Regions from separate parts of the Brevibacillus sp. 1238 genome, predicted to be linked through region 3. Evidence: riboswitches for the same ligand, from Rfam matches in the RefSeq annotation. Region 3 holds a riboswitch; each other region holds the start of a gene.
What was found. A riboswitch is a leader RNA that binds a small molecule or an ion and turns the genes downstream of it on or off. The one in region 3 is predicted to bind cyclic di-GMP.

Region 1 (3,280 bases), on a different contig from region 3:
GCGCCATGTAGTCATGGTGATACGTCGTTCCCACCCGCGTCTGTGCTTGCCCAAACAGCACGGTAAAAACAGAAATGCCTGCCTCTGTGCACGCATCTACACTTTCCTGGATAGCCGGCACCTGCGGCTCCCAGATCGACAGCCATACTTCTCCTGTCGCCTGCTTGATCATTTGCCGCATCTCCGTCAGCACCAGTTCGTCGCCGCTGATTCGGCGAATCACATCGACTTCTTGCTCAGACTCCAAAGCGGACAAGCTTTTTTCCAAATAGTCGAAGGACTGCTCGAACTGTCCACGCAATCTGCGAATCAACTCTCTGGCCGCAAGCGGCGCGTAAGTCACAGGCTCTGAAGGCACCGTATAGACCGCCCCTTTTTCCAGCAGCTTGCCTATGACCTCGTAAATCATCGAGCGCGGTACGCCGGAGCGCTTGCTGATTTCGTATCCGGTAATCGGAGAATGCTTCAACAAGCCAATGTAAGCCTTGCACTCGTATTGGGAAAAACCGAGCTTTTGCAACTCTTTGTAAATGTCGTCCATATCGTCCTCTTTAGTCGTTAGTCTTATACTCACTATAATACCTCTCCCGCCAAACATGCAACAAAAAAAGCCCTCGGCATTCGAGAGCTTTTTTCACACATGCTGTTAAGCGATTTCTTTCACTTTAATATAAGAAACGTTTCGCACATTGATGACGATATCGTCGTACTGGAGCCATCCATCTTTCTGGTTGGCGACCATCTGGATGATCTCTTCCGGTTCTGTCGTCTCAATGCGGATCACTTCTCCCCCTGAAAAGTGAAATTCGATTGTTTTCGTCTCTGCCATCCTCTCATCCCTCCTCTTCTCTCTATCTTTATCGGATGGATGGTAAAATTTTGTTACGCTACTCTTACCGTTACCTTAATTCTGACTATTTTTATAAAGAATTGGTTATTTTTACCCTACCAAAACTTGACAAGACTGTTTCTTTTGGATTATATTTTGCATGATTCGACATGACTATACATTTTTCGCAAACTGAATGACAAAGGCAAAGTCATCGAAAGGTGGCGACGCAAAACCACGGGTCTAAAGTCTTCGACCATGACAGCCGGGTTGCCATACATCATGTGCGTAATTGTGCGATGATGGTGACTGAAAGCTGTTCCCGTGTGTGGAATGGCCTTTTTTGTGTGAAAAACGTCTCGACGTTTTTCAAGAAATTGGATGTGGCCGCTTGCGGTCAACAAAACGGTCATGGCCGTTTTGTGTGCAATCTCATAGAAAGGAGGCGCCAGTCCATCTATCAACAGTAAACTTGTACATGAAAAAACAAAAGAGAGATAAAAATGGAGTGGAGTATTATGTACAAACTGGTTGATTCAGTAGAGTCTTTGGCGAGTTTTCACCAAATCAAGGAGAGCGTTTGGACCTCCATGGGCTTTGAAATGGAATACGTCAAAAATGGTTCCGATGCTTATTTGCTATTGTCAGAAGATGACGAAGCAGGCGGTACTTTTGAATTTACGCCACATGAAAAATCTTCTGCTTTTCTCCGCAATTTGTTTCAGGACGTGTTGAGCGCCGATATGAAAGTGGTGGAAGTAGACAGTTTCGCTGTCTTGCCGAAATACCGTGGAAAACTGGGACGTTGGGGCGTTGCCCTCATGATCGATTATGCTGAAAAACACGGTTATACGCATGCAGTCGGTTTAGCAGACCCGGCTTTTTTTCAGTTGATTAATACAAAATACAACGTCAAAGCGACACAAGTGAAGGATATGGTCTATTACAAAGGGGCGAACGCCATCCCGACCATTTTTCACCTGCAGGAAGCCTATACAAGCAAGGACCATCCCGCATTTTCCTGGTATCAAACGCTTTGCAAACAAATAAAAGTTGAGGTTAGCTGACATGGAACTTTTACAAAGAAGAAATAATTGGGTCGTCATTGTTTTTGCAAGCATCATTACCGTGGTGCAAATCGTGAATCTCATCATGGGAGTGCCGATTTCCTTCGTCTTGACTGTGCTCGGTATTTTGTACGGAGTGCTGGCGCCGTTCGCGTATTTGTCCAATCGTCCGGCGTGGCGCGACAAAATGGCTCCATTCATGAAGTTTTTCAACTTCGCGGTAATCGGCATCTTCATGTTCATAATTACCGGGCTTGATCCTTGGCTGGTCAATATTATGACCATCATGTTCTTCGTAGCCGTCATGGGGATTTATCAGGACAGGCTGATCAACATTTTGACGATCGTGGCAGCGCTCGGGATCGTCACGTACTACTTCCTGACAAATGGCGAGGCGATTTTTTATACCTCCAATCCGGTTCATTTGATGTACTACCTGCTTACCTTCTGCTTCGTATCGGCAACAAGCATGATGCACGCGATATTCAACAACAGACTGCAACAGGAAAGCGAAGAACAGAAGCAACAGGCGATCGCTTCCAAAGAATCGCTGCAACGCATTTTGGATCAGATCAACGAATCGCTCAGCTCTGTGCAGGAATACCAGGAGAATCTGAACAAGGTGACGGATGGCGTGAATGTCCGGGCAGTTGAAACCGTCGCTTCCCTTCAGGAAATCATGCGCTCCTTCTCTGTGCAAACCGACAACACAAACGAGCTGCGCCGCGAGATGGGCACGACCAATCTCCAGGTAGAAGACATGACTCGTTCTGTCACAGAGATGCACGATTACGTAGAATCGACGAAAGAAGCGACCAATGAAAGCGGCAAGCGCATCAATAACATCGGCAGCGACTTTGAACGCTTCATCAAGGACATCCAGGATACGAACCGACTGATTCAAGAGCTGAACAAAGAAACGGAATCGATTGAAAAAATCATCCAAACGATCTCCGATATTTCGGCACAGACCAACCTGCTCGCACTCAATGCCACCATCGAGGCGTCCAGAGCCGGTGAGCATGGCCGTGGCTTTGCCGTCGTAGCGGATGAAGTGCGCAAGCTGGCCGAGTCTTCCAAAGTATCCTCCGAATCGATCTCGACCTTATTGATGACGATTCGCGAAAAAATGAAGCTCGTTTCCGACATGATCTCCGAGTCCCAGGTGTCTTTTGAAAAGAACAGCGAAGGCATTATGGAGGTCCAAGAAATGTTTACAAACGTGGACAACTACATGCACAACTTCGCGGAAAAAACCAAAAATCTGCAAGAGTTCATCGTCCACGTGCACAGCATGATCCAGGAAGTCAATGCAAAAGTCGAAGTCAACGCAGACATTACCGACAAGAACAAGGAAAGCCTCGAAGAAGTTCTCGTGCTCGTC
Region 2 (3,280 bases), on a different contig from region 3:
TGATTTCCTGCATCGCGGTCACAATTTTGTTCAAGGCGACGTCAGCGTATTGGGCCTCACTCACACAGCGCTCAACCAGTTTGCCTGTATCGTCCATTTGCTGGGTCACCTGATTGGAGACATGCTGCAACGATGCCATATTGGTTGTAATTTGGCTGATTTGTTCTTTTGTATGCTCGGCCAATTTGCGAACTTCTGAGGCGACAACGGCGAAGCCGCGCCCCTGGTCGCCTGCCCGCGCAGCCTCGATACTGGCGTTGAGGGCGAGCAGATTCGTTTGCTCGGCGATTTCCCGAATAATATGCACGACATCCTGGGTCTGGTGAATCTCCTGATCGAGCTTGTTGACGCGGCCCATGACCTCTTCGAAGACGCGCCCGACTTGCCGGATGTCTCCCAGCGCGGCATTGATGATCTGCCTGCTCTGTTCTGCGGAGTGGACGGCATCGTCCGTTCCTTCCGCCACCTTGATAGCGTGGTTGGCCACTTCCTGAATGGAAGCGCTCATTTCTTCCGTAGCTGCTGTCACGCTGTGGCTTTCCTCAATTTGTTCGTCCATGCCCGAGATGAGCTGTTTGGTCGTATCGAGCTGTGTCATATGATTCAACATGTCGGAGATGCCGAACAAAAATGATTTGAACGTCTCTTCCATATATACTTCCACGATCAGTTGCTGATCGAACGCTGCCAGTTTTTGGACGGATGTGACCATTTGCATCATTTGATGCGGCTGATGGCTCCATTTTTCCATCAAGATCGATGTCATGATCTGAATCAACATATGATGAGCGGAGATAAAATGATCGGCTGTCAGATGAATGCGGCTGTGAACTTGTCCAATCACAATTCTCGTCTTCACGTATTCGTAATCCACATTCGCCTGCAGAAACTGTTCAAGATACAACTCCAATGTGTGTTTCAATTTTCCTAGTGTTGAGTGGTCGAGAATCAGTTTTTGCAATTGATCAACAGCCGTGATTGCGCCGTAAAATTGGTCGACAATCTTCGCTTTAAAGGGCGAAAGCGTTTCGGCAGCATTTTTGACATGGGCGAGCGTGTCTTGATCCACCCCTAAAAAGGACAAGCGCTCCTTTACTCGTTCTCCTACTTGATCGATGTCAGTCGTGTGAGAGGATTTTACGTACTCTGTCCATGGCTTTGTTTTCTTCGTAAAAAATTGCATGCAGACCTCCGGATTCTTTGCTTTTCTCTTTTTTAGTCGTTCGCTTCAAAACGGGGGAAGAGAGCATACGTCAATGGTGCTTTGGTGAGTGAATTGGCGATAGTGGACACGACAAATGTTCTGGGATAAAATAAACCGACCCTACAGCAATAATAGGGTCGGTTGCACTACTCACTCCCAGCCATTCAAGTGCCCACATACAAATCGCTGATCATCGCTTCCACTTTCAGTTATACAATTTCACAATATATAGTCATATTAGCTTATATTAATTCAAAAAGGGAATAGCAAAAATGAGCTATTTACACTTTCAAGCAAAATATTATGGTTTTGCATAGGAACAACCAGGCGAAAGTGCAGGAAAGCTATTACGCCCGATCGTGGATATGATACGCTAGGAAAAAGGAGAGTGACAGCCAATGCCAGAGCAGTCGCCACTCGTTGATACACGAAATCGCCCTCTCCGCGATTTGCGTATTTCCGTGACAGACAAATGCAATTTTCGTTGCAGATACTGCATGCCTGCGGAAATTTTTGGACCGGACTTTGAGTTTTTGCCGCAGCACAAGCTGCTTTCATTTGAAGAGATTGTTCGACTGACCGACATTTTCGCCTCGCTTGGCGTCCAGAAAATCAGAATTACAGGCGGAGAGCCGCTCATGCGCAGAGGCTTGCCTGTGTTAATTGAAATGATAAAAAAAGTAGCAGGTATTCACGACATCGCTATGACCACCAACGGTTCGTTGCTCGTCCGCCACGCGCAGGCTCTGAAGGAAGCAGGACTTGACCGCGTGACAGTCAGTCTCGACAGTCTGGACAACGAGCGGTTCGGCACATTGAACGGCAGGGGCTATCCGGTAGAAGCTGTGCTGGACGGCATACGGGCGGCGGCTGAAGCAGGTCTTGGCGTGAAAATCAACATGGTCGTGCAGCGGGGAGTGAATGACCAAGATATTTTGCCGATGGCCAAATACTTCCGCGAGCAGGGGCATACTTTGCGCTTCATTGAATTTATGGATGTCGGAAACTCCAATGGCTGGAAGCTGGATCAGGTCGTGCCGTCCAGCGAAATCGTCCGCATGATTCACCAGGAGATGCCGCTTGTTCCGATCGAGGCAAATTACTTCGGGGAGGTCGCTTCGCGCTATCGCTACGAGGACGGGGATCAGGAGATCGGGCTGATTTCTTCTGTGACGCAAGCTTTTTGCTCCACCTGTACCCGCGCCAGGCTGTCCGCAGAGGGCAAAATGTACAACTGCTTGTTCGCTTCTGCGGGAGAAGACTTGCGCGAGCCGCTGCGAAACGGAGCGAGCGACGATGAGATCAGAGCGCAGATTCAGACGATCTGGAGCAAGCGCGATGAACGATATTCAGAAGAGCGGCTGGATGAGACGCCTGGCCTCGTAAAACGTCCCAAGGTGGAAATGTCGCACATTGGAGGATAGTGTGTGATAAGCCTTGACAAAGACAACTCTAACCTGTATCATGAATTGAGTGTATAAACACTTCATACTTCGAGAACAAGCAGAGGCGCCCAGCTTCTCACCTGCGTCGACGTCTTCCACGACTGTTGACAGGTAACTCTTATGCAAAGATCCTTGGATCTGATGAAATTGCTTAGGTGAGATATGTGCGGGCGCAGATGCGTTCGCACATTTTTGTTCCTTCTCGAAATTGACGGAGGTGGCAAGTATTAGCAAGGATCAAATGTTAATCAACGAAGCGATCCGTGCCCGTGAAGTCCGTTTGATCGGTGCTGACGGGAGCCAATTGGGAGTCGTACCTTTTAGGGAAGCGTTGCGCATTGCCCAGGAAGCCGAACTGGATCTGGTAAACGTTGCTCCTACAGCCAAACCGCCTGTTTGCCGTATCATGGACTATGGAAAGTTCAAGTACGAGCAGGCGAAAAAGGAGAAAGAAGCGCGGAAAAACCAGAAGATCATCGAGCTGAAAGAAGTGCGTTTTTCGTCTAACATCGAGGAACACGATTTTCAAACCAAGCTTCGCAACGTCCGCAAGTTCTTGGAGGATCATCACAAGGTGAAGTGTACGATCCGTTTCCGTGGACGTGAAATCACCCACTCCGAAATCGGCCTT
Region 3 (3,280 bases):
AGTTCTTCCGTCACGGCGTTCAAATGCTCGACGGAACGGGCGATATCTTGAATGGCCTGAAGCTGCTCGGCTGTTGCCTCCACAACCTTTTGGGCATCAGAAGTAGCGAGCTTCGCGATATGATGCATTTCATCCACCGAGGCGCTCACCTGCTCGGAGCCTGCGGACATTTCTTCCGATGCTGCTGACACCTCCAAAATATGGGCAGCAACATTGCGGGAAGACTCCAAAATATGCGCAAAAATTTCCCGGACTTCTTCAATCATCGTGATTCCTTCGTGCGCTTCGCGGTTGCCTGTGTTCATCACTTCGACGGCATGACGGGTATCCTGTTGGATTTCGTGAATCAGTGTCGCTATTTTCGCAGCCGATTCCTCGGATTGGTGAGCGAGATTTTTCACTTCTCCGGCCACGACGGCAAAGCCTCGTCCATGCTCGCCAGCCCGCGCAGCCTCAATCGACGCATTGAGAGCGAGCAGGTTGATTTGCGACGTCAACTGGCTGATCGTATCGAGAATCCCTTCGATTTCCTTGGAGCGGCTGTTCAAACGTTCGATGGCCTCAGTTGCTTTGGTCGTTCCTTCGCCGATGCTGCCCATTTGCCGCACCGCCTGCTCCACGACAGTCGTTCCTTGCTCAGCCTGTTCCGAAGCCTCGCGCGCCGCCTCGGAAACATGCGCAGATGTCTCGGCGATTTTCACGATCCCTGCTGCCATATCATTCATGGACAGCGCGACATCTTTGGAGCTGGTCGCCTGCGCTTCCGCTCCGCCTGCAATTTGATTGATCGATTGCCCGATGCGATTGACGTTTTCCGTCGCATGCTCAATGCCTGCCGATACTTCCTGAGTAAAGCGCAGCACCTGCTCGGAAGATTGCGATACCCCCTCAATCAGACCTTTCAAGTGGGCAACAGTCTGGTTGAAGTCACGGGAAAGCACCGCAAGCTCATCCTTGCCGTCTACCGTAACGGTCTGCGTGAGATTCCCTTGCGCCACCACATTGACCACTTGGTTCAGACGCTGAATCGGTTTCACCAGGCGAACAGACAGCCAGTATACGAAAATGATCCCGAGCGCCAACACAACCAGTGAAATCGCAAGCAGCTTGATCGACAGCTCATTTACCGGAGCGTGCAAATCTTTGACCGGAGCCGTGATGAATACGCCCCAGTTCAGTTTCGTCGATGCGTACGAGGAGAACTGCGCTGTTTGCTCCTGCTGGTATTGAATAATTCCATGCCCGCCTTGCTGCGTCGCTTCAAATGCCGTTTTCAGCTCGGGAATGTCGCTTTCCAGCACGGATTGCTTCAAAATGAACTCGCTATTCGGATGCCAGATATACGTTCCTTTTTTGCTGACGAGAAAAGCATAGCCGCTGTGCCCGAATTTCTCTTCGGAAACCGTTTTTTGAATCTCATTGATTGGGATAGTAGAGCCGACATAGCCGTATTGGCGGTTGTCTTTCATCAATGGCAAAATGACCGTCACAATGTTATTGCCTGTCCGTTGGGAAACAACCGGCTCGGATACGATGATTTTCCCTTCGCCTTTTCCTGCTTCCTGAAAATGCGGACGGTCGGAAGGATTGGTTTCCTCTCCTTTGAAGTTGATGACCTTTTTGCCGCTCAAGTCATAGGAAAAGAAAAACGTTTCAAACTCAGGGTTTTTCTTTTGCGCTTCCTGAATCAGCCTCAAGTCATGCTCGAAATTGTTGTCTGAGGACATCATCTCCCCGACTGTTTCCACGATTCCGATTTTTTCCTGGAAGAAGCTGTCGATACGGATGGATAGATTGCTGGCTGTCAGTTCCGCTTCTTTGTCCAGGCTCGATGATAGCAATTGCGAAGAGCTGTAGTAGCTGGCCCCGCATACCGTGCCCAAGCTGATGATCAAAAGCAGGCACATAACGACAATTAACTTTTTCTTTAGACTTGATTCCATCACACGGTGTACCTCCTATCCTTTTTTTCACAACAAAAAAGACTGCCACCCGGACAGCCTTTTTGCGTTCGGCATGGCAACCCGGCTATCGTAGCAGCAGAGAAATGCAATCTGCTTGCCTTAGACCCGTGGCTTTGCGTCCCTGCCTTTCAACAGGTTTGCCTTTGTCATTTTTTGTCGTATTTTGTTTATAAATTTACTATAGCACACGAAAGTAAAAATGTGGGTTAACTTTCAAATAATGCCTTGGATTTTTTTCCACACGAAATCTTTACCCGATTTGTTTGATAGCTAAACTACTTTTCTTGCATAAAATTACAAAAAAGCCCCTCCAAGTAAACCATTGTGCGCTTTTCACGCCATGTCTACTTAAAGGGGATACTATCAGATCATAGCTACTTCCCAGACTCCACAGCCAAGCTGCTTAACGTATCGGTAAGCAGCTCCAGCTCTCTAAAGCTTGCCACAATTTGTTCGATCCGTTCTGTTTGTTCGTCTACACTCGCCAATACTTGCTCTACCGACGCACTCGATTGTTCCGTTACGCTATAAATCTGGGTGATTTCATCCACAATCCGCAGCGAGCCATTCTCCAACGCATGAATGAGCGTCTCAACCTCGCCCGCTTGAATGACAACGCTATTCGCGTTATTTGTAATTTGTTTTAATATGGATTCTGTGTGCTGCGCAGCGTTTTGACTGTCTACAACAGCGGCTTGTCCGGTAATGATTTGCTTGGCAAGGTCGCTTGTTTTATTTTGGATATCCACCAATATGCCTGCTATTTCTTCCGTCGATTGCTGTGAATGGACAGCCAGCTTCCTCACTTCATCAGAAACCACGGCAAAACCCCGCCCGTGCTCTCCCGCACGCGCTGCTTCGATGGCAGCATTCAAGGCCAGCAGGTTGGTTTGGTTGGAGATCTCGCTAATCTTGGAAAGAACAGAACCGATTTGCTGATTTCGTTCATGAAGCTCGTTCATCAACGTCACGGTTTTATCGATGATCGTACTGATATGAGCCATTTGTTTCGTTAGCGTCGACACCTGTTCATTTCCTTCTTCCGTTACCTTCACAGTCGCTAATGTTAAATCTTTCATGCGCTGCGAACTGGCGGCTACTCGCTGAACTCCATGATTTGAATCTTGTACGGAGTTGGAGATATCGCCGACACTTGCTGCCTGCAGTTGCACGCCTTTAGCCACCTCGGAAAAAGACGTCAATACTTCCCGAGAGACGCGTTCCGTAAAAAGGACATTATCTTTTAGCGACAAGCTGAATTGTTTAAGCGTCTCCACCGAATGTAACACCTTACCAAAAATTTGCTCGATTTGCTG

Region 1: another riboswitch for cyclic di-GMP. It lies ahead of M2298_RS27060 (GNAT family N-acetyltransferase); the one in region 3 lies ahead of M2298_RS15160 (methyl-accepting chemotaxis protein).
Region 2: another riboswitch for cyclic di-GMP. It lies ahead of M2298_RS02270 (methyl-accepting chemotaxis protein); the one in region 3 lies ahead of M2298_RS15160 (methyl-accepting chemotaxis protein).

What each region holds. Positions count from the first base shown of each region.
Region 1 is NZ_JARXWC010000021.1:14,164-17,443, reverse strand. It holds gene M2298_RS27070 (TrmB family transcriptional regulator) at 1-541, opposite strand, end outside; gene M2298_RS27065 (hypothetical protein) at 647-829, opposite strand; cyclic di-GMP riboswitch class I at 1,024-1,107, shown strand; gene M2298_RS27060 (GNAT family N-acetyltransferase) at 1,348-1,896, shown strand; gene M2298_RS27055 (methyl-accepting chemotaxis protein) at 1,898-3,280, shown strand, end outside.
Region 2 is NZ_JARXWC010000001.1:500,800-504,079, forward strand. It holds gene M2298_RS02270 (methyl-accepting chemotaxis protein) at 1-1,183, opposite strand, end outside; cyclic di-GMP riboswitch class II at 1,332-1,414, opposite strand; gene moaA (GTP 3',8-cyclase MoaA) at 1,603-2,628, shown strand; gene infC (translation initiation factor IF-3) at 2,891-3,280, shown strand, end outside.
Region 3 is NZ_JARXWC010000005.1:336,935-340,214, forward strand. It holds gene M2298_RS15160 (methyl-accepting chemotaxis protein) at 1-1,943, opposite strand, end outside; cyclic di-GMP riboswitch class I at 2,016-2,116, opposite strand; gene M2298_RS15165 (methyl-accepting chemotaxis protein) at 2,339-3,280, opposite strand, start outside.